DNA from 4 places in the Lysinibacillus sp. FSL P4-0201 genome. Region 3 is predicted to be linked to each of the others. Evidence: riboswitches for the same ligand, from Rfam matches in the RefSeq annotation. Region 3 holds a riboswitch; each other region holds the start of a gene.
The links. Region 3 has a riboswitch for cobalamin ahead of nikA (nickel ABC transporter substrate-binding protein). Riboswitches for the same ligand answer to the same signal wherever they lie in the genome.
Positions count from the first base shown of each region.

Region 1: linked by a shared signal. The riboswitch ahead of MKY76_RS11055 (ABC transporter substrate-binding protein) and the one ahead of nikA (nickel ABC transporter substrate-binding protein) in region 3 are both predicted to bind cobalamin.
Region 2: linked by a shared signal. The riboswitch ahead of MKY76_RS14475 ((2Fe-2S) ferredoxin domain-containing protein) and the one ahead of nikA (nickel ABC transporter substrate-binding protein) in region 3 are both predicted to bind cobalamin.
Region 4: linked by a shared signal. The riboswitch ahead of MKY76_RS03015 (ABC transporter substrate-binding protein) and the one ahead of nikA (nickel ABC transporter substrate-binding protein) in region 3 are both predicted to bind cobalamin.

Region 1 covers NZ_CP151995.1:2,207,699-2,213,293, forward strand. Annotated here, with positions in the region: gene MKY76_RS11050 (translation factor GTPase family protein) at 1-1,852, opposite strand, end outside; cobalamin riboswitch at 2,035-2,222, shown strand; gene MKY76_RS11055 (ABC transporter substrate-binding protein) at 2,385-3,377, shown strand; gene MKY76_RS11060 (precorrin-3B methylase) at 3,430-4,107, shown strand; gene MKY76_RS11065 (S9 family peptidase) at 4,178-5,595, shown strand, end outside.
Region 2 covers NZ_CP151995.1:2,869,534-2,875,128, forward strand. Annotated here, with positions in the region: gene MKY76_RS14465 (sirohydrochlorin chelatase) at 1-226, opposite strand, end outside; gene cobJ (precorrin-3B C(17)-methyltransferase) at 241-1,908, opposite strand; gene MKY76_RS14475 ((2Fe-2S) ferredoxin domain-containing protein) at 1,913-2,284, opposite strand; cobalamin riboswitch at 2,430-2,612, opposite strand; cobalamin riboswitch at 2,864-3,049, shown strand; gene MKY76_RS14480 (energy-coupling factor ABC transporter permease) at 3,197-3,943, shown strand; gene MKY76_RS14485 (energy-coupling factor ABC transporter substrate-binding protein) at 3,947-4,219, shown strand; gene cbiQ (cobalt ECF transporter T component CbiQ) at 4,225-4,998, shown strand; gene MKY76_RS14495 (ATP-binding cassette domain-containing protein) at 4,995-5,595, shown strand, end outside.
Region 3 covers NZ_CP151995.1:2,371,715-2,377,309, reverse strand. Annotated here, with positions in the region: gene MKY76_RS11845 (ABC transporter permease subunit) at 1-47, opposite strand, end outside; gene nikB (nickel ABC transporter permease) at 50-1,003, opposite strand; gene nikA (nickel ABC transporter substrate-binding protein) at 1,075-2,691, opposite strand; cobalamin riboswitch at 2,840-3,033, opposite strand; gene metE (5-methyltetrahydropteroyltriglutamate--homocysteine S-methyltransferase) at 3,183-5,480, opposite strand.
Region 4 covers NZ_CP151995.1:612,232-617,826, reverse strand. Annotated here, with positions in the region: gene MKY76_RS03025 (adenosylcobinamide amidohydrolase) at 1-410, opposite strand, end outside; gene MKY76_RS03020 (iron ABC transporter permease) at 407-1,408, opposite strand; gene MKY76_RS03015 (ABC transporter substrate-binding protein) at 1,405-2,373, opposite strand; cobalamin riboswitch at 2,510-2,693, opposite strand; gene MKY76_RS03010 (acyl-CoA dehydrogenase family protein) at 2,751-4,418, opposite strand; gene MKY76_RS03005 (long-chain-fatty-acid--CoA ligase) at 4,420-5,595, opposite strand, start outside.

The DNA of each region.
Region 1 (5,595 bases), 160 kb from region 3:
ACTCAGGATCGGCATTTTTATCGTAGCCAATCTGTGCAATCACATCCTCTGTATTATGGCACACATCATAGCCATCAAATTGGAGTGTGAGTGCACCTTTCCCATTTGTATAGGCGGCAAAGGTTGTGCTGTAGCTCATTAAAGTGGCAACAGGTGCACGACCTGTTATGATAACATCCGTTTCGGATAAAATCGGGTCATCGAACGTGCCAGCTGCTTGCTGAATATCAGTCATCATACGACCGATAAAGTCGTTTGAAGCTTTCATTTTAAAGCGATAATAGGGTTCAAGTAGAACATTTTGTGCCTGCTCCAGCCCCTGACGCAGGGCACGGAAACTGGCTTCACGGAAATCTCCCCCCGATGTATGTTCATTGTGCCCGCGACCTGTTAGAAGTGTAAAATGAATATCTGTTACAGGGAAGCCTGTTAGTAGCCCATGATGGTCACGCTCAAACAGATGCTTTTCAACAAGGCGCTGATTGCCTACAGATAAATGATCGGCATGACAGGCATTGGTGAAGGTATTACCTGTTCCACGTGGATTTGGCTCCATTAATAAATGAACTTCTGCATAATGCTTGAGGGGCTCGAAATGACCATAGCCCGTTACGGTCGTCGCAATGGTTTCCATGTATAAAATTTGCGGCTCACCAAAGGAGACAGCTAATGAAAAACGCGTCATTAATACCTCTGTCAGGACCTCCAATTGAATGGCACCCATAATATGCACATGGATTTCCTGAAATTTTTCCTGCCAGACCACACGCAAGGACGGTTCTTCTGCTTCGAGTAAACGGAAAATCTGTAGCACTTCCTTGATATGCTGATCACCCTCATATTGAACCTTTGCCTGTAAGGTTGGGACAAGCTCATAGGGCTGTGATAGCATCGTTGTACCGATTCGATCCCCAATGTTTGCCTGGCTCAGTCCTTTGACAGCGAAAATTTCTCCTGCCTCTACCTGTTGAACGGTCTCAAAGCGACTGCCGTTATAAAGGCGAATTTCGGTCACTTTTTCTGTTACTTCGTCAAATGAAAATTCATCTCGTACATGCAACGAGCCCTTGGTTGCCTTCATAAAGGTTAAACGCTGGTGCCCATCATGACGAATCTTAAAAACCTCGCCCTCAAACGGGGCATCCTTGTCAAAATGGGAAGCCGTTAACAGCGGGAGCTGGTCAAGAAATTCCTGAATGCCCTCATCCTTTAAGGCCGAGCCAGCAAAGCAAGGGAAGGCACCTTCATTTTTAATCATTTCCTTTAATTGAGCAAGACACTGTTCATGCTCCAATGACTCATTTAGAAAGGCATCAAGCAATTTTTCGTCGCGCTCCGCCAGCCATTCCATAATATTATTTGATACATAGTCTGCTCGCAGTGGCTCATCGATGAATAATACATACTGAGAGCAATCTTTGCGAAGCTGGCTGATGACAGCCTCCATATTGGCACCCTCACGATCCATTTTATTGATAAAGAAGAAGGTAGGGACATGGTATTGACGTAAAAGTTGCCACACTGTTTCTGTATGGCCCTGTATCCCTTCGACAGCGCTAATGATAATAATGGCATAATCCATCACACGAATAGCACGCTCCATCTCAGGGGAGAAATCGACATGCCCTGGCGTATCAATCAATGTGTATGTATCATCGCCAATATTCATGCGCCCTTGCTCGGCAAATATCGTAATGCCTCGTCTGCGCTCTAGCTCATGATGATCAAGAAAGGTATCCTGATGATCAACACGCCCCCGTGCTTGAATACAATTTGTATGAAAAAGCACTTGCTCAGAGAAGGTCGTTTTTCCTGCATCCACGTGCGCAAGTACACCGATCGTTTTGTACATAAGAAATCCTCGTTTCTATAGAATGCTATCTTTTTATTGTAACAGAATACTAGCTTCTATATTTCTTGTAAAATAGTTCGTCTTTATGTCAAAATAGTGCTAATATAATGATGATTATACTTTTAGTGTCATACTACTGATTGCGCGATAAATTTTCTTCTGCTAGTCTATCAATAGTATTGACCATTATAGAACGTATTGGTGCAAATGGCATTTGTCATTTGCTTAAAAGGGAAATCGGTGCAATTCCGATGCTGTCCCGCAACTGTAAATGGGGAGTCTATACAGCATGCCACTGTAGTGAAACTATGGGAAGGCGTATAGATGATGAACCTAAGCCAGGATACCTGCCAGTATGTATTTTTTGACTAAGAACCACGAGGATGGGGATAGTGATGAAGGTAATGATACCGTTATTTCACTATGCTACTCTCTTGGCGACAAGAGGGTTTTTTTATGCCCTTCCAACTACCTTAGTAGTAAAGAAGTCTCTGATTTCTTTCTATATTTTAACAGCAAAGGAGAAAAGGACATGAAGAAATGGAAAAGTATATGGCTGATGATGATCATTGCCTTGGTCGCTGTTTTAGGGGCTTGTAACGCAAAGGACAAAACGGAATCAGTTGCACAAGGTGAAAAGGTTGAGCCATCTGAGGCGGCAGCAGAAGTAACCATTAAAAATAATGACACAACTCAAACATATACGGAAGCACCAACAAAAGCGATTAGCTTAAATCAACATGTGACAGAAATTATGTTAGCACTTGGTTTAGAGGATTCTATGGTAGGGACAGCTTACTTAGATGATAAAATCTATGAACCACTGCAAGAGGCATACGATAAGGTCCCTGTTCTTTCCGATCAATACCCAACGAAGGAGCAAGTCATCGATGCCGAGGCAGATTTCCTATATGCTGGCTGGAAAAGTGGCTTTGGCGAAAAGGGTGTAGGCACACAAGAAGAGCTTGAAGAATTAGGCATCCATACGTATTTACATACGGCTTCCAACATGACAAAGCCAACAATAGAGGATATTTTCACTGATATTCGCAATATCGCGAAGATTTTCCGTATTGAGGATCGTGGCGAAGCTTTAATTGAGCAAATGACGAAAGATGTAGAGGCAGTACAAGCTAAATTACCAAAAGATAGCGAAAAATTACGTGTTCTTGTGTTTGATAGCGGTGAAAAGGATGTATTTACAGCTGGTCAAAACTTTATGAATGAACTTGTGACAATCGCGGGTGGACAAAATATCTTTGGTGATGTGGAATCAGGCTGGACAACTGTGTCGAAGGAAGATGCAGTAGACCGCAACCCAGAGGTAGTTGTCGTGATTGATTACGGTGAAACAACGGCAGACCAAAAGATCCAATTCTTAAAAAATGATCCAGCCTTAAAGGAGATGGAAGCGGTCAAAAATGAGCGCTTTGTCATCCTGCCACTTTCAGCAGCGTCTGAAGGGGTTCGTGCGGCAGAGGCCATTGAAATTTTAGCAAAGGGCTTCTATCCTGAAAACTTTTAATCCATTCGAGCTAGCGTTTTTGCTAGCTCCTTTTTTATAAGGAGCGATAAAAATGAACGCATTTCAAAAAAATGTACCAGATCAAACATTTGAAACACTGAACCGTCATGGTGAGTTTACCCGTCTAGCCGTTAGCCCTGGCATTATTAATAAGCATTATACTCCTGCACAATTCCAAAAAATAGCCGAAATTGCTGGCGAAAAGGGGGCGATAAAATATTCTGCTTCCTATAGTATACTCGTATCCATACCAACGTGCGATGCCACGGAAGCGGTGCAAGCCTTACAGGAAGCAGGTCTTTATGTTGCTCCCTCTGGTTCAATCATAGCCATGAAGGCCTGCGATTTTTGTGATGGGGAGAAAATGGAGGCTGCTCCGATAACCGAACAGCTCTATCATGCCATAGAGGGGATGAAGGTACCTGCAAGAGTGCGTGTCAATATTAATGGCTGTGCATCAGCTTGCTACAATGCAGTCTATGATGATATTGGACTCGTTTACCAACAAGAAAGCTTTGATGTCTATTTAGGGGCAATACCAATGGGAGCAAAGGCACAGGCTGGCACGTTATTCGCTAAGAGGGTAGACGTCACACAAATTGAAGATTTTTTACTGCACCTGATAAACCTTTATAAGGAGCATGCTCGCCCAAATGAGCCCTTTTATAAATTTTATCGCAGAACAAAGTCAGCAGAATATTGGGAACTAGTAAAAAATTCAATTAAATAGAGGAATATTACTTAGGGTGTCGAAGTATTGTAGTAAGGCACAGAAAATTACAATACAAAGGAGCAAGAACATGACATCGAAACAAGGGATTCAACCAGAAGATCTTTATCACTTAAAATCAGTAGCAGATCCACAGCTTTCACCAGATGGGACAGAGGTAGTTTATGTAGAGACTCGTATGGACGAGAAGAAAAATGACTATATATCGAATTTGTTTTACATAAACTTGAAGAACAAAACACCACAGCAATGGACATTTGGTGAAGATAGAACGAGTTCCCCTGTTTGGTCACCAGATGGCAGTCAAATTGCATTTTTGTCAACGAGAACAGGTAAGTCGCAAATTTATGTTCTTTCGAAAGCAGGTGGAGAGGCAAAACAGGTGACACATTGTAAAAATGGAGCGACCTCCCCTGTCTGGTCACCATGTGGCAAGAAAATTGCTTTTTCAGTCGTGCTAGGGAAAGATGAAACCATCCTAGATAAAGCGGAGGATGAGAAGAAAAAGGATAAAGAACTAAAGCCACTAGAAATCGAGAAAATGAAACACAAATCGGATGCTGGTGGATTTATTGATATGGAGCAGTTTACCCATATTGCCATTGTCAATGTGGCATCAGGAGAGCTAGAACAAGTGACAGAAGGCAAAGAGTACTGCCATCTGGGTACTTGGTCGCCAGATGGCAAATACCTTATGTACTTAGCAGATAAAGCGGAGGATTTAGATTTCTCATTTAATGTGGATATCTATTTATTGGAGTTAGAATCTAAGCAGAGTCACAAGCTAACAGAAGGTTCGGGTGCTTATTACCAAACAGCTTGGTCTCCGAATAGTCGCTATCTTTCTTTTGTAGGTGGAGAACGTGAATTTGAAAATGCCACACAAGCAAAGCTTTGGATTTATGACATGGAGCAAAAACTACTAAACTGTGTAACAAGTGAATTTGATGCGCCTGTTGGTGATTATGTCATCGGTGATTTCCTGCAAGGTGTAGCATCACCACGTGTGCAATGGATGAATGATAATCATAGCTTCTACTTCCAAGTCACAGATCACGGCAATGCGGCGATTTATTACGGAAATGTAGATGGCGAAATTTACCCAGCTATCCATGATGATCAATATGTCTATGGCTTCTCACTTGATGCGCAAAATGATCAGGCTATTGCGGCTATTAGCACAACGACCAATCCAGGCGATCTGTTTTATGTGAACCTAAAAACAGGTGACAAAGAACAGTTGACGTCCATTAATGAAGATTTTTTAAAAACCAAAACATTAGCTGTTCCCGAGAGTATCGAATTTGAAGGTGCAGAAGGCTGGAAGGTCAATGGCTGGATTATGAGGCCAGTTGGCTATGAAGCAGGGAAGAAATATCCTCTCATTCTTGAAATCCATGGTGGTCCGCATGCAATGTATGGTAATACCTACTTTAATGAATTCCAAATCCTTGCTGCACAAGGCTTTGCAGTGCTTTATACTAATCC
Region 2 (5,595 bases), 500 kb from region 3:
GGCCTGCATGCAGTAAAATGATTGGAATTACATGTACCTCTGTAGCTCCCTTTTTCACACAGTTTGTAATACCTTCTTCGATGTTAGGTGAAGCAAATTCAAGGAAACAAGTTTCCACTAAAAATTGTTCATCAATACGAGGTGTCATTTGTTCGATAAATGTACGAACCTCATCATTTCCTGCTGCTAAACGGCTCCCATGGCCGACAAATAAAATAGCTTTCATCTCTCTACTCCTTACTAGTCGCCGCACGGAGCTGGCTCTACTTTTATTTTGGAAGACATATCTTGATACGTAAAATGCAGTATCTTTTTCACACGTTTAAAATATTTAAACAAGCGTTCATTTGGATGAGCATTTGCTTTATATTCTTCAATAATATCTGTAATGAGTGGAATCAGTTGCTCAGGCTCCAGCCCTTCTACAACAGGCTGTGCTGCGTGTGCTGTACGACCGACTGGTTTTGCTCCAATAAAGACATCAAATTTACTTTTGCGGTAGACGATGCCAATATCATCAAATACAGCCCGATAACAGGCCATCCCACAGCCATTAAAGCCAATATTTAATGTCTTCGGTAAGGACATACCGCCTAGTTTTTCTTGTATTTCCTCTGCATATGGTATTGAATCAGCCTTTTCACCGTAGCAAAAATCACAAGCCTTCAGTGATAACACATCACCAATCGGAGCTAATAAAAACCCTACTTCCTGTAATTTCTCTGTGATCTGTTCAGGGGCAGTCGTTGGTATTTTCAAATGAATTTGATGATCTGGTGTGTATTCCATCGTCCCCTCATCCCCAACGACCTCCGCTAACGTCATCATTTGCTGGGGAGTAAAAAACTTATTGGCTACACCAGGACTTACTGCTAATTCAAAAATAGATTCTATTTTTTGCTGTACAAGCTTCGGTGTTACTTTGACTGCGCTTGTCCCTTTTACCATTGCAAGTGCCGCTGTAGCCATTTCAAGAGCTGTTTTTTTCGGCTTTGGCGTAACGGCTATACTGGGTTTATTAAAGCGCCCTGCATTAGGGTCAGTCGTAAAGTCATTTCGCGCTGTTCCCGTCTCTTGGTTCATTGCCCAAGGTTCATTTTCTTCGCGTAAACGTTGATGTGGACGTAATGGCTGTTTCTCTTCACCCAGGGTATATTTACGTTGGTAACCGCGGGGCGTAATCATCTTATTGTCATAGAAAAATGTTGACGAATTCCCGATAATGACAGTTGTCAACATACCAATATCATGTTCTAGCATTTCTGCTAGTGTTGTCATGGTCACTTCTTGACGTTCTCGATAGGCACTTTTCACAAGCCCTACTGGTGTGTCTGGCGAACGATATTCTAAGAGTATTCGTTGAGCCTCGACAATTTGTCTTGTTCGACGTCCACTTTTAGGATTGTATAAAGCAATGACAAAGTCCGCCATTGCAGCTGCCTCGACACGCTTTGCAATTAAATTCCAAGGTGTTAGATGGTCACTCAAACTGATTGTACAAGCATCGTGCATAATAGGTGCACCAAGTATGCTAGCGCATGAATTAATCGCAGAAATCCCAGGAACAATTTCTACTTCAATTCCTGTTGCTTCTGTCCAGCCTAGCTCAATTAACACCTCATAGACTAAACCCGCCATGCCATAGACGCCTGCATCACCACTCGAAATTACTGAGACGATGCTCCCTGCTTCGGCTTGACGAACGGCTTCCTGTGCACGCGACACTTCTTCTGTCATGCCTGTACTAACAATCGATTTTGCACTTACTAAATCTTGAATCAGCTCTACATAGGTTTTATAGCCTATAATCATATCACTTTGTTGTAAAGCCTCTACTGCACGTGTCGTAATATGCTTAAAATCTCCAGGTCCAAAGCCTACTACGAAAATTTTTCCTTTTTGCGCCATGTTGTTACCCCTCTTTCACCTTTTCGATCCCTTTAGTGGCAGTTGTTTGAGCAGTACGCTGTAATGTACCTTCACGAAGTGTAAAGACATGTTCGTTGTATAAGGATTCATGATGTAAATCTTGTACTAGTGTTCTAGCATGCTCTGTTGATGGCACACGATACCAGTTTCCTTGAGGATAAGCGATTACCACACAAGCATCCTTGCAGCGTCCATTACAGCGCGTTCTTGTCGTATGTATTTCCTGATCGAGTGCTTGCCGCTGTATCTCATCTCGAATGGCTAAGGTAATTTCCTCCCCATCCTTTTTCATGCAGCTACTGCCATTGCAAATAAAGAGATGTGTTTTCATCCCCTCTAAATTCCAAGTTGTCATCTTCTGTCTCCCCTCATTTGCTTTTTGGAAAAAGAAAAACCTTTACTCTATAACGAAGAGTAAAGGTTTTGTAGAAGCCAAATAAAAACGAATAGAATGAAATACAGGTACCCGCTTTCGCTTCAACTTCTCCCTCCGAAAAGTTTGCATGCACAATCAAATAAGCAGGTTTCCTGACTTAAGCTTCATTTTACTGTCGCACCTTCCCAAGTTTATACCAGTGGCTTTGCGATTTCATCAGCTATTACAGTAGCGGGGGCTGTATTGGATTTTCACCAATTTCCCTATTATCTCGAGCTATTCGAGCACTTATTGACGTTTTATATGAAATTTTTATTAGAATTTTAAATAGAAAACTGTCTTTATCATATCTTATTATTTTAAAATTTCAATATTTCTTTAAAAATTTATGACAAATTTATCAATTTTGAATGGAACTAGGTATGAAATTTATACAATCTATATAATTTGTGCACAAACTTTTATCAGAATATTCACCGTTGACCTTTAATTTAAAAAATTCCATAAAAGGTATAGCATATTTATGGAAATTCATGTTACACTTTGTCGTGAAATCTCACAATTTGAATGTTTTTCGGTGCAAAGTGCTTGTCATTTTGCTTAAAAGGGAAGCCGGTTTGAGTCCGGCGCGGTCCCGCCACTGTAATAGGGAGCTTTATAGAATATGTCACTGTCCAACGGATGGGAAGACCTATAAAGCATTGAACTAGAGCCAGGAGACCTGCCGAAAAATAAGTGATCGTTTCAACCTACGAGGATAGGTGTGCGGCTTAGCAGATGAGACTGTTATTTGCTTTTTTAGCTATGCACTTTTCCACCTAAGGAGAAGTGCTTTTTTAATTACGCACGCAATATTCTAAAAATCTATTAATTAGTTAGGAGGAAAGCTTTTTGAAATTATCATGGTGGAAATTTAGTTATTTTTTACTGGCCTTTTTAATCGTGCCAAAACGTGCCTTTGCCATGCATATCATGGAAGGTTTTTTACCAATCGAATGGGCTATTTTTTGGTGGGTGATCTCTATCCCATTTATCATTCTAGGATTGCGTTCTATTCGAAAAACCATTGATGAAAATCCTGAAACAAAAATGCTTTTGGGGCTTTCAGGAGCCTTTGCCTTTGTGCTATCCGCCCTAAAAATCCCTTCAGTTACAGGTAGTTGCTCTCACCCAACTGGTGTAGGACTTGGGACAGTACTCTTTGGCCCTCTAGCAATGAGTGTAATTGGAACAATCGTTTTATTATTTCAATCTTTATTATTAGCTCATGGAGGAATTACAACTTTAGGGGCTAATGCCTTTTCTATGGCTATTGTTGGTCCTTTTATTGCTTACTTTGTCTTTAAAGGGGCTCAAAAAGTAGGGTTGTCATTTTCACTAGCCATATTCTTTGCAGCTATGCTTGGTGATTTAGGTACATACATTGTGACTTCTGTACAACTAGCACTAGCCTTTCCTTCAGAGGTTGGAGGCTTTATGGCATCCTTTACAAAGTTTGCAGGTATTTTTGCCTTAACTCAAATTCCTTTAGCAGTGAGTGAAGGAATTTTAACGGTCATTGTGATGAATTTCTTGAAAAAATACAATGTTAGCGAATTAAAAACGTTACGTGTTTTCTCAACAAAGGAGGCACATTAACAAATGAAAAAAAATTTATTGTTATTAGCAATTGTTGTGTTGTTAGCCATCATTCCCTTATTCATACAAAAAGGTGCTGAATTTGGTGGTGCTGATGGAGAAGCAGAAGCAGCTATTGGTGAAATCAATGCGGAATATGAACCATGGTTTGAAAGTCTATGGGAGCCACCAAGTGGTGAAATCGAAAGCTTATTATTCGTGCTACAGGCAGCTATAGGAGCTGGCTTTATTGGCTACTTCATCGGCTATATGCGTGGCAAACACAAAGAAGGTTAACCATTATGTTACTCATTGATAAGTATGCCTATCTGAATAAGCTAGCGTCCGTTCATCCGCTAGAAAAAATGATATTTTCACTTGGACTACTTCTCATAACGCTCATCATGAGAGATGAACGACTTTCACTCATTACATTTTTTGTAATGAGTGCTTTTATCATTTTAGGTGCAAAAATTCCGCTTGCATACTACGGCAAATTATTATTGCTACCTAGCTTTTTCTTATTAACAAGTCTCGTATCTATTTTACTTTCCTTTACATCATCAACGAATGCACTCCCTGCCCATATTTGGTCGTTTACATTTAGGAATTGGACTGTCTTTATTGGGAATGCAAGTGTGTTAGCAGCGCAACAGCTGTTCTTTATTGTCCTTGGCAGCATTAGTTGTTTATACTTTTTAATTCTAACCACTTCCGTACAAGGAATATGTTATGTGCTACGACAATGGCGACTCCCCTCTTTATTAGTGGAGCTCGTCGAACTAACCTATCGTTTTATTTTTATGTTTTTAGAAAGCATGCAAAATATACATCTCGCCCAGCAAGCACGTCTTGGCTATCATTCACCGATGCAATGGCTACGCTCTGTCTCCATGCTTATTGTGGCATTATTTGTGGAAATGTTTCAGCGTAGCCGAGAGCTCAACAATGCCATGCAATCACGTGGAGGCGATGCCGTCTACTGGCAAGAGATGGGCTCTTATAGCAAGAAAAATTGGCTAGGCATGGCAGCTATTTTACTAGTCCTCATCGTATATGGAGGGTATTTTACATGACAGCATTTTATTTTGAACTCAACCAATTATCTTATGCCTATGCGGATGGTACGAAGGCGTTGTCAGATATTACATTAGATATTCCAAAAGGTAAAAAAATCGCCATACTCGGACATAATGGCGCAGGAAAATCGACTTTATTTCAGCATCTTAACGGTATTTTAAAACCTACAGCTGGGACGATTGTATTCGAAGGCAACGATCTGGAATATAGTCGAAAAGCTTTAAAGGCCCTACGCCAAAAAGTCGGCATTGTTTTTCAGAATGCAGATCATCAGCTTTTTTCAGGGACCGTCAAGCAAGATATAGCATTTGGCCCATTGAATCTCGGCTGGTCTACTGAAAAAACGGAAGAAAAAATAGCATGGGCCGTTGCGCAAACCGAAGTGGAAGATTTGCTTGATAAACCCATTCATTTTTTAAGCGTAGGTCAGAAAAAACGTGTAGCAATGGCAGGTGTTTTAGCGATGGAGCCCTCTGTCCTTTTGTTAGATGAACCAACAGCAGGTCTTGATAATTATTATGCTACACAAGTATTACAATACTTAGCCAAATTAGATGATGGTGAGAGAACCATTTTACTAGCAACCCATGACA
Region 3 (5,595 bases):
CTGATTAATCCTGTTAAGTTGCCACTTTTTGTTCGTACAAATTTCATTTTTAATCTCTCCTACCCTTCATCATTAGATGAGGGTCCAATAAACGATGCAATATATCTGTACATAAATTGGCAAGCACATAGATAACCGCAATAATTAACACATAGCATTGTACAACTGGATAATCCCTGTTCATAATGGATTCTATTAAGTACCTGCCGAGTCCGGGCCAGCTAAAAACCTGCTCCACAATCACGGCTCCACCTAAAAGATTGCCAAGGGTCATGCCTAGCAAGGAAGTCAAGGGAATAGCAGCATTTCGCAAAACATGACGGATAAGAATCACGGAGCTTTTTAATCCTCTTAGCCGTGCATATTGAACATATTGCTGCTGTAATTCTTCTAGGATGGTTGAACGGATAAGCTGAACGAATAATCCAATTGTTGGTAACGCCAGTGCGAAGGCGGGTAAAACTAAATGAGCAGGTGTGCCCTTCCCGTTTGTCGGAAAGAGTCCTAATTTTAAGCTAAATAAATAGAGTAATAGGAAACCTAACCAAAAGGCTGGAATCGACACACTCAATATGCTAAAGAATCGTATGATTTTATCGATGATGGTGTGCTTATACAATGCGCTTATTACTCCGAATGGAATACTTAGCCCTAAAATGAGGATAAACGCAGCAATAGCTAATTCAATGGTTGCGGGTAATTTCACGAATAGTTCATGTGCCACAGGTAATTTACTAACAAAAGATGTTCCAAAATCTAGCTGGATTATGCCCTTTCCCCATAGCAAATATTGAAGAAAAAACGACTTGTCCGTTCCCAGTTCCTCACGTAATGCCTGAATGGCTTCCTCTGTTGGCGCAACCCTTGCCAAACGTAGTATGACTTCAGCAGGCTCTACAGGAACAAAACGAATAAATACAAAGGTTAGGATGGAAACGCCTAATAAGACAAAGGGCAATGTTAAAATTCTTTTTAAACAAAAGATCCATGTTGATTCATACATGCTGTCACTTCCTACTCAATCCTATGATAAAGAGAGAGCTGTCTCTGCTAGACACACTCTCTCCTCCACTTTTATTTTTCTTTAGCCATTTGTGCATAAGGTATATCATATTCAGATGCACGTGGTGCAAAATCCTTTAGAGATGGTTGATAAATCACATTATTTGTTTCGTAAGAAATAGGGTAAAAGAGTGCCTGGTCATGAAACATCGTTAAAATATTCGTGTAAAGCTGCACGCGTTCCTGTTCATCTGTTCCTACTAATAATTGGTGAATTTTCGTATCGATTTCTTTGGCGTTTGCTAGGCCTAATTTCGCCTCGTACACACCACTAGCATTTGGTGTAGCTGATTCATTTGCAAAGCTATGTGGATCTGTAGGTGGTCCATTGGTACGCCAGAAATTAATATCCACCTGGTCATCCATCAATTTTTGAAGACCGACCATTACATCTGCCCCTTCTAAATTCAACTGAACGCCAATTTTTGCGAGTTCACCTTGCATTAATTCTGCCATTGGTTTTTGAATTGCATCGGATGCAATGTAAATCAAATCTAAAGACAACAGCTGTCCGTTTTTTGAACGAATTTTTTCACCCTTAGGTAATAACCACCCTGCCTCATCTAGCAATTGTTGGGCTTTTTCTGGATTGTATACAATAGGTGCTAAATCTATATTGGCATAAGGAATCGCATCCCAGAACAATGTGTTCGCTACTTTTTCCGTACCATGTGTAATACTGTCGACCATTTGTTCCTTATTAATAGCATATTGAATGGCTTGACGTACCTTTAGCTCAGATAATGGACCAGATTGTGTATTGAATAGCAGTGCTTTCGTAGATAAAGGCTCAGAGGTAGCAGTTTTGTATTTGCCACTGTCTTTTAAATACGTATAGTTATCTAAACTAATAATGCCACGCCCATAAATTAAATCTAATTCTTCGTTTTCAAATGCTAATGAAATAGATTCTGAGTCAGGAATAATTTTTACTTTTATTTGTTCAACTAGTGGTTTTTCTCCCCAATAGTTTTCATTGCGACTAAATAATGCATATTCGTCCTTTTTGTATTCAGTTAATACCCAAGGGCCTGTTCCAATCGGTGCTTTGATAGAATCTTGCGTCATATCATCCTTTGGGAATCCGTTATCCCCTAAAAAACGGAAAGGTCTGACGAAGGCAAGTTCGTTTAAGACTGGATAATAAGGCTCATCCAATTGCAGACGAATTGTAAAATCATCTACTTTTACAACCTCTTTCATGTGGTTAACCATGCCCATCCAAGAATGCATGTCTCGATTCGCTAAAACGGCGTCAAAGTTACGAATGACATTATCTGCATTAAATGCAGTGCCGTCTGAATATTTCACGTCTTTTCTTAGATGGAAAGTATACGAAGTTTTATCCTCAGAGATGTCCCAGCTTTCGGCGAGCTTAGGCGTAACAGTACCATCATCATTGTATTCCACCAAGGATTCATAAACCATTGCTTGGGCAGTCATTTGATTCGGTAAATATGTATGAGGATTCAATGGACCGACATCTAATGGCCAGCCAATCGTTATTATTTTTTCATCTGTTTGGTTTGCTGAGGTCTTTTCCTTTTCTTCATCCGTGCCTGTACAGCCAGCAAGTAAACTGAACGTCAGGACAAGCAGGAAAGGAAGTAAATACTTTGTCAATCTCATTTTCTGTCTCCTATCTCTATTCGTAGTACAAATACATCTACTTGTTGAAGAAGAGAAGGCATAAAAAAACCTTATTCTAAAAAAGAATAAGGACAGAAAAACCCACGATGAGCAAGTCTCCATCCATCTCCCTATCTTTCGTAGATCATCAATGAATCTTCTTACAAGCAGGCATTCTGGCTCATGAATCATCATTTTGTTTCACCTTCCCAAGTACTCACTCAGTGGTATTTGAAACAAAACTCCTCATTTACAGCTGCGGGACAGCATGGGATTTTCACCCATTTTCCTTTTAATTGAATGAAAGACGATTTCACTCAAACTTGTAATGATTGCTATGAAATTAGTAATAAACATAACATGCTCGCATGTTCACGTCAATTTTACTTTCTGAAGATAATATATATATATCGACGTAAGATAAAAAGACTAGGGATTTACCCTAGTCTTCGTTATTGGAGAGTAGATGTGGTAGATTAAAAATCATTTCGTTAGCTTGATGTAGATTGCTGTACAGCTTGACGCAACGTTTTAGTAGCAGCAACCATATTCGCTAAAGCTGCAACGGTTTCATCTTCTTTTCTCGTTTTTAAGCCACAATCTGGATTCACCCAGAATTGATAACGGTCCAGCACCTGTAGACTATCTTTCATAATAGCGAGCATTTCATCCTCGCTTGGTACACGAGGGCTATGAATATCATAGACGCCTAAGCCAATTCCTTTTTTATAGGGCTGCACTTGTAGTGAGGTAATAAGTTCCCCATGACTTCGTGATGTTTCTATGGAAATCACATCTGCATCTAGTGCGCTAATTGGTTCGATGAAATCATTAAACTCGCAGTAACACATATGTGTATGGATTTGTGTTTCATCTTTGACACTAGATGTCGCAAGCTTAAAGGAATTGACAGCCCACTCTAAGTAAGCCCCCCATTCCTCCTTTCTAAGCGGTAAACCTTCTCTTAACGCTGGCTCGTCCACTTGAATAATTGATATACCTGCGTTTTCTAGTGCTTCCACCTCTTTACGGAGTGCTAATGAAATTTGATAAGCGACATCTTTACGGGACAAATCATCTCGCACAAAGGACCAATTTAATATTGTTACTGGCCCTGTCAGCATGCCTTTTACAAATCGCTTCGTTAGGCTTTGGGCATAGGCGGATTCTTTTACGGTAATTGGTGAAGCCCATGCAACATCTCCATAAATGATCGGAGGCTTCACACAGCGTGATCCATATGAAACAACCCACGCTTTCTCTGTAAAGGCAAAGCCAGTCAGCTTTTCACCGAAATATTCGACCATATCTGTACGCTCAAATTCACCATGAACAAGTACATCGATATCTAATTCCTCTTGTATGGAGATCCAGCGCTTTGTTTCGTCTTCTAAAAATGTTTCATAGGCTTCATTCGATAATTGTTTCTTTCGCCACGCATTACGATTTCTTTTCACTTCATCTGATTGCGGGAAGCTACCGATTGTAGTTGTTGGAAACAGCGGTAATCCTAAGGCTTGTTGTTGGATCGTTTGTCGCTTCGTAAAATTACTGTGTCGTTCAAAATCTTGCTTTGTCACAGTTTGAACGGCTTGATGAATTAACTTATTTTGGCGGATTGGATGATTTTTTAGAGCCTCAATCGCCTTCATACTTTCTGAAAAATTATGTTGTAAGGAACCATCTTTATCTCGTCTATATTTAGTCAGCCCCGTGATTTCTACGATTTTCTCATCTGCGAAGGCCAGAGACTGCTTTAAAACAGGGTCAAGTTCATTTTCAAGAGAGGTTGTGATTGGAACGTGCTGTAGGTTACTTGATGGTTGAATCCATAGTTCAGCAGCATGACTTAGCTGTTCAATGGCTTGAATTGTCGCATTGACCTCCGCCAGGTTTGAACGCCAAATATCACGGCCATTCACAACCCCTATTCCTAATACTTTATCCTGCGGGAAACCAAATTGACGAAGTGACGCCATATTTCCTTTATAGCCATGAACAAAGTCCAAACCGAATCCTTGAACAGGCAATGTACTTAATGCTTCATAGGCACTTAAAGCTTCGAAATAAGTCTGTAGCATTATTTTAGCCTCAGGAACGGCAGTGGCTAACTGGTCATACATTTCTTTCACCAGCTTTATCTCTGCTGGATCAAGTGTTAAGACGAGGGATGGCTCTTCTAGCTGAATCCAAGTGGCACCTGCATCCACTAATTCTTTTAATACCTGCGTATAGAGTGGTAATAAAGCTAATAAGTACTCAACCTGTGTTAATTTGTTGTAGCCTTTCGTTAACTTATAAAATGTATAGGGACCAATTAGTGTCGGCTTCGCAATGATACCGAAAGTTTCCTTCGCCTCTAAAAAGTCGGCTAACACTTTATTTTCTGTTAGTTGTAAGGCTTGTCCCTCATACTCTGGAACAATGTAGTGATAATTTGTATTAAACCATTTTGTCATTTCACTAGCTACGGCTGTTTTGTCTCCTCTTGCTACACTGAAGTAGGTATGAAAATCGACTTTACCACCTTGCCAGTTAAAGCGCTTTGGAACTAAACCAAACATCAAAGCTGTATCTAACATTCTATCGTAAAACGTAAAGTCGCCAACTGTCACCATATCGATTCCAAGTTGCAGCTGCTTGTTTATTCTTGATAAACGGATTTTCTTTAATTTTTCCTCAAAGTCCTCCTCAGAAAGTTCATTGCGCCAAAATGCTTCTAGTGCTTTTTTCCATTCGCGTTCCTCTCCTATATAGGGATAACCGATCAATGTACTTGTATAGTTCATGTTTTTAAGCTCCTTTTTTAGAAAAAATAAAAAGCCATTCTCCTATTAGGAAAATGGCTGCATGTTAAAATTAATAATGCTAAAACAATACGAAAAAGTATCTACTTTCGCATAA
Region 4 (5,595 bases), 1.8 Mb from region 3:
TCCATCGGTGTATGCTCATATCGCTTTACACCTGTTTGAAGCATTGCATGTTGAACTGCCTTCTCATCTTGTGCAGACCAACTCGAGAAAAAGCCTGTTTGATGCGGGTAGCGCCCCAGTGAAACTGCCTCTCTCACACTGTTCGAGAAAGCATTTGCATGAAGCTGTGGTAATACAGCCATTTTTTTCGCCAAAGCACGAGCATTATAAGAAAGAATATTTTGTCCATCAATCGAAACGGTTCCAGCAGTAGCTGGTAAAATACCACTCATTACTTTTAATAATGTGGATTTCCCGCTACCATTCGGCCCTAGAATGCCAAGAATTTTTCCTTTTTCAACAGTAAAACTAATGTCCCTGACGATTGGTACATCTTCATAGCCACCTGATAGATGTTCAACAACAATCATGCCCGTACCCCCTTGCTTCTTCGCTGCTTATAAAAAATATAGGAGAAAACAGGTGCTCCAATAAATGCCGTAATAACACCAATTGGTAGCTCTCTTGGCACAATGATTGTTCGTGCTACTAAGTCGCAAATAATGAGTAATGTTGCACCATTGAAAAAAGATAATGGTAATAAGTGGCGATGATCAGAACCCCAAATCATCCTTGTCATATGCGGCACCACTAATCCTACAAAGCCAATTGTGCCAGAAACCGCTACAGCCGCTCCAGTTAACATGGAGCCACCTGCTAATATCAAATATTTACTGCGCTTTACATTAACACCTAAATGTTTTGCTCGCTCTTCACCATACAACAAGACATTTAATTCTCGTCTTTGTGTCCATAGCATAATTGAACCAACAATCACAAAAGGAATGATCATTTGGACATATGGCCAACCACGCATCGAAACAGAACCAAGTAGCCAGCCTATTACCTGACGTAATTCTTCACCAGATAAGGCAATCATTAATGAAATAAGGGAACCTAAAAAAGAACTAAAAATAACACCTGTTAATATCAACGTTTCCATTTTTAATGAGCGGTCTACGAGTCTAGCAAAGCTCATAACAACTACCATCGTAATGATAGCACCAATCATACTGAAGATTGGCAGCGCATACAAACCGACAACAGGTATAGAAATACTAAAAAAGATCGTTAAAACAGCACCAACAGAAGCCCCTGATGAAACCCCTAGTGTATATGGATCTGCTAATGGATTTTTTAATAAACCTTGGAAAGCTGCTCCAGCAATAGCTAGAGATGCGCCTACTAGTCCCGCTAATAACACGCGAGGCAAACGAATTTTCCAAAAGATATTGGCGGCTGTTTCATCAACCGCCTTATTCCACAATACTTCTAATGGAATATGAACCGAGCCTATCGCTACGCCACACCAGATGCTAATAAGAAGAAGCGTACATGTTAATGTATAGGCTAGTGCTATTTTTTTCACTTAAATACCTCAGGATAGATTGCTTTTGCTAATTCTTCTAGACCTTCAGCTAAACGTGGCCCTTGACGACTTGTCGTACTTTCATCTACCTGCACAATCGCATTATTTTTTACGGCATTAATCGTATCAAAGCCCGCACGTTTTGGTATTTTCGTTAAAATATCTGGTACATAATGATATGTCACCACGATGACATCTGGATTTTTTGCGATAATTTGTTCTGCATCAATTTTATACCAATTATCGCCATCTACAGCTACATTCTCTGCATTGATCATTTCAAGCATAGCGTTCATAAATGTACCATTGCCAGCTGTATAAATATCTGGCTCATCTGATGCTTCAACTAACACTTTTTTGGGTTCAACATCCTTGACTTTAGACAAAACTTCTTCTACTTTTGCCTTCATATTAGCGACAATTTTTTCTGCCTCTGGTAATTTCCCTGTAGCACGTCCAAGTTGCTCAATTGTTGTATATGTTTCATTAAAGTCTTGTGCATTTTTTACAACAAATACTTTCAAACCTGCTGATTCAAGCTGTGCAATAGCCTCTTCTGAAAGAGACATGCTAGATTCGTGTGAAAAAACGATATCTGGTTTTAAGGCAATAATTTTTTCAATATCGTATTCCATACCGCCAACCTTATCCTTCTCAGCTGCCTCTGGCGGATAATCGTCGTTGTCCGTAACACCAACTATTTCATCATTTAAACCTAGTCCAAAAAGGATTTCAGTATTACTTGGAATAAGTGAAACAATTTTCTCAGGAGGTGCTTCAAGTGTAATGTCCTTACCAAGGGCATCTGTTATCGTCATTGGGAATGTTGCTTCATCCACCTGTGCTGTTTCTTGCTGTGTTTGTTGCTCGTTAGATGGCTTGTTATCTTTTGCTTCCTGCCCACAAGCAGCTAGCAAGCCTACTGCTAAAAATGCTGATAATCCTATTTTCCAAAATTTCTTCATGTGAATCCTCCTTCGTTGATCCGTGCAACATTTCGCTTTATTCTACATCAAAATAAAACCCCTCATCTTTGATCGATGAGGGGGCAAAATCGCACCAAAAAAACTGATACAAAATCCACCACCCTATCCTCGTAGGTTGTCATGTCGTTATAAAGGCAGGTCTCCTGGCTAGTGCTACTTGCGATTTTTCAAGCCTTCCCGAAATCTTCAGTGGCATCATTTGAAAAAACTCACACTTACAGTGGCGGGACCGCATCGGAATTACACCGATTTCCCTTTTCACTTTACTTAAGTAAAGAACCTTTATAATATTCAGTTGATTTCATTATACATGAAAATGAAAAAAGTCGCCTCCATTCAAGACGACTCCCCGGCCATTATACAATTTCAGAAAAGTATTGGACTGTTTTCATTTGAGCACCCATTTCTCTTAATGACCATGTCTGTTCTAAATAAACGTCCGCTAGTTTTTCATATTTCCCACCAAATTTATGTGCCCACTCAACCGCTATGACACTTTCATAAAGGTGAGCCATTTTTTCCGCCATACCCTTAGCTTCAAAAGTTTTCGTTGCCTCGTCTAAAGCGCTAAAAATTTGCAGTTTCACAGACATATTCGCCAATTGTTCTTTAACGATTTGTACTAGTGAGCTGTCAGCTAATTTGTCTAATCGTTCCTCCATCTCCTGTACAAACAGTTCATGAGCATGAAACTTATCTACTAAACGAATGAGTTCTAAGGCCAAAATATTAGCCGTACCCTCCCACACCGTTAACACTTGGGCGTCTCTTAATAAGCGGGGCGTTACAAAGTCTTCTATATAGCCATTACCTCCGTGTAATTCAATTGCCTCACTAGCATAATGAACAGCTTGCTCTGCTGTTTCCTTTTTCATAATGGCAATATATAAACGATTCATAATAAGATCTTGCTGAGTTCCCTGTCCACTTGTCACTTTATCGTATAATTGGATAAGATCAAAAACTGTCGCTACTTCCACGTGCAACTTAGCTGCAAATTTCCCTAAAGTATCCTGAATCATAGGGTACTGTGTTAAGGGCTTGCCAAATGCATGTCGATTGCTTACATAATGTTTTGCCTCTAAGAAGCCGCGACGCATAATACCAATTGAAGCGACTGCATTACAAATTCTAGAGAGATTTAGTGCTTCTAGCATATAATAAATCCCTTTATTTTGCTCCCCTACAACATAGGCAAGTGCACCATCAAATTCTACCTCACCAGAGGGAACTGCCCGAACGCCTAGCTTATCTTTCAGTCGGCGAATACGTAAATGATTTGTTGTTCCATCTTCTTTGCGCCAAGGAACTGCAAACAATGTTAAGCCTTTGGAACCTGCTGGAGCACCTTCTAGTCGTGCTAATACCATCGCTACACCACACATGCCCGCATTGGATGCAAAATATTTTTCACCATATAGACGATAAGCAGTGCCATCCTTTCTCGCCTCCACCACATTTGCACCTACGTCAGAGCCCCCTTGACGTTCTGTTAAAAAGGTCGCACCTTCATATAAATCTGTGTCACCTGTTGCACACACATGTGGTAAAAAACGCTGCTTTACCTCTTCATCTGCATAATGATCTAATAGATAGGCAGTTGCCATTGTCAATGTTACTGGACAATAAAAACCGGGCTCTGCATGTGATAGCAAATAACCTTGTGCAAAGCTATAAACATAATTCCCCTTGTGTCCTAGCTGCGGAATATGCTTGTGTACATAACCTACAATCCCAGTATTATATGTCTCTTCAATCGTTTTTTTATAGCCATCATTAACCCAAACCTCTGATATCTCTTCACCATAGGCATCATATCTTTGAAGGCGAGGCTCACCCTGTCGATCTGTATGCTTTGCCCTCGCATCAATATCACCTGCACATAGCTCACCAAAATCTGTTAACTCTCGTTGGGCATAGGATAAAAACTCTTTATCTAACATCATTTTCACTATTTTTTGAAGCGTGTCATCTTCAGTAAAAAAGTTCGTAGTACGCATTGCTTCTTGTTGTAATACTTTCATGCTATCTCACCTCTTGCCCCTTTAAATTTTGTTTTAATATTTTGCCTGATGCATTGCGTGGTAGCGCTTCTACTTTTTCAAAAATACGTGGTATTTTAAACTTTGCAAGATGCTCCTCTAAATAAGCTTTCAAAGCTTCCTCATGGATGTCTTGTTTAGCAGAATACACCGCCTTTACAGTTTCCCCCCATTGCGGATGTGGTACACCAATTACCGCAACCTCGAATATACCTTCAAAGCTCAATAAACAATCTTCAATTTCTTTCGGATAAATGTTGACACCTCCCGAAATAATGACATCCTTTTTACGATCTACGATCCAAATAAAACCATCTTCATCCTTGCGAGCTAGATCTCCGGTTTTTAACCAACCATCAATAAAGGCTTCATTAGTAGCTACTTCATCCTTATAGTAGCCAAGCATGTTGCCCTCACCCAACAAGACAATTTCCCCCACTTCGCCTACATTTACATCTTCTCCACTGTCATTCACAATACGCAACTCTGTACCAAGTGGCGCCCGCTGACCAATACTTCCTGCCTTTGCTTCATGCTCCTTGCCAAATAATAATGAGCCACTTGGACCTGCCTCTGTTAATCCATATACACAAGTCAAATTATTTGTGCGGAATGCCTGCTGAATGAACCGAACCTCACTTTGAGATAACGGTGCCCCACCATAGACCCACCATTTCATAGAAGACAAATCTGCCGAATGTAGCCTTGGCAGTTGTGCCGTTAATAAATAAGCAACAGGTGCACCAAAGAAATGTGTTGTTTTCTCCTTTTCAATGGAATCAATGAATAAATCGGGTGTAAAAGTTGGTGTTAATACATTTGTTGAGCCTACCAATACACCCGCCATTAAAAATAAATGTAATGGTGCAGAGTGTGTTAATGGCATCATAAGCAAAATACGGCTCTCAGGCTTTACCTCCATTTCAACAGCTATCATTTGCGCCACTGTTAAAATATTACGGTAGCTAAATAACACACCCTTTGGTTTTCCTGTCGTGCCAGATGTATATAAAATCGTGGAAGGGTCATCCTCTTGTAACTGACAATCAATTGTTTGTGTACTAGCATTTTGAAGCATTGATTCATACTGATGCCATCCCACTTTTTCTTGACCTGTTTTAATTTTTAACGGAATACCGGCTAGCTGTTCAACTGCTGC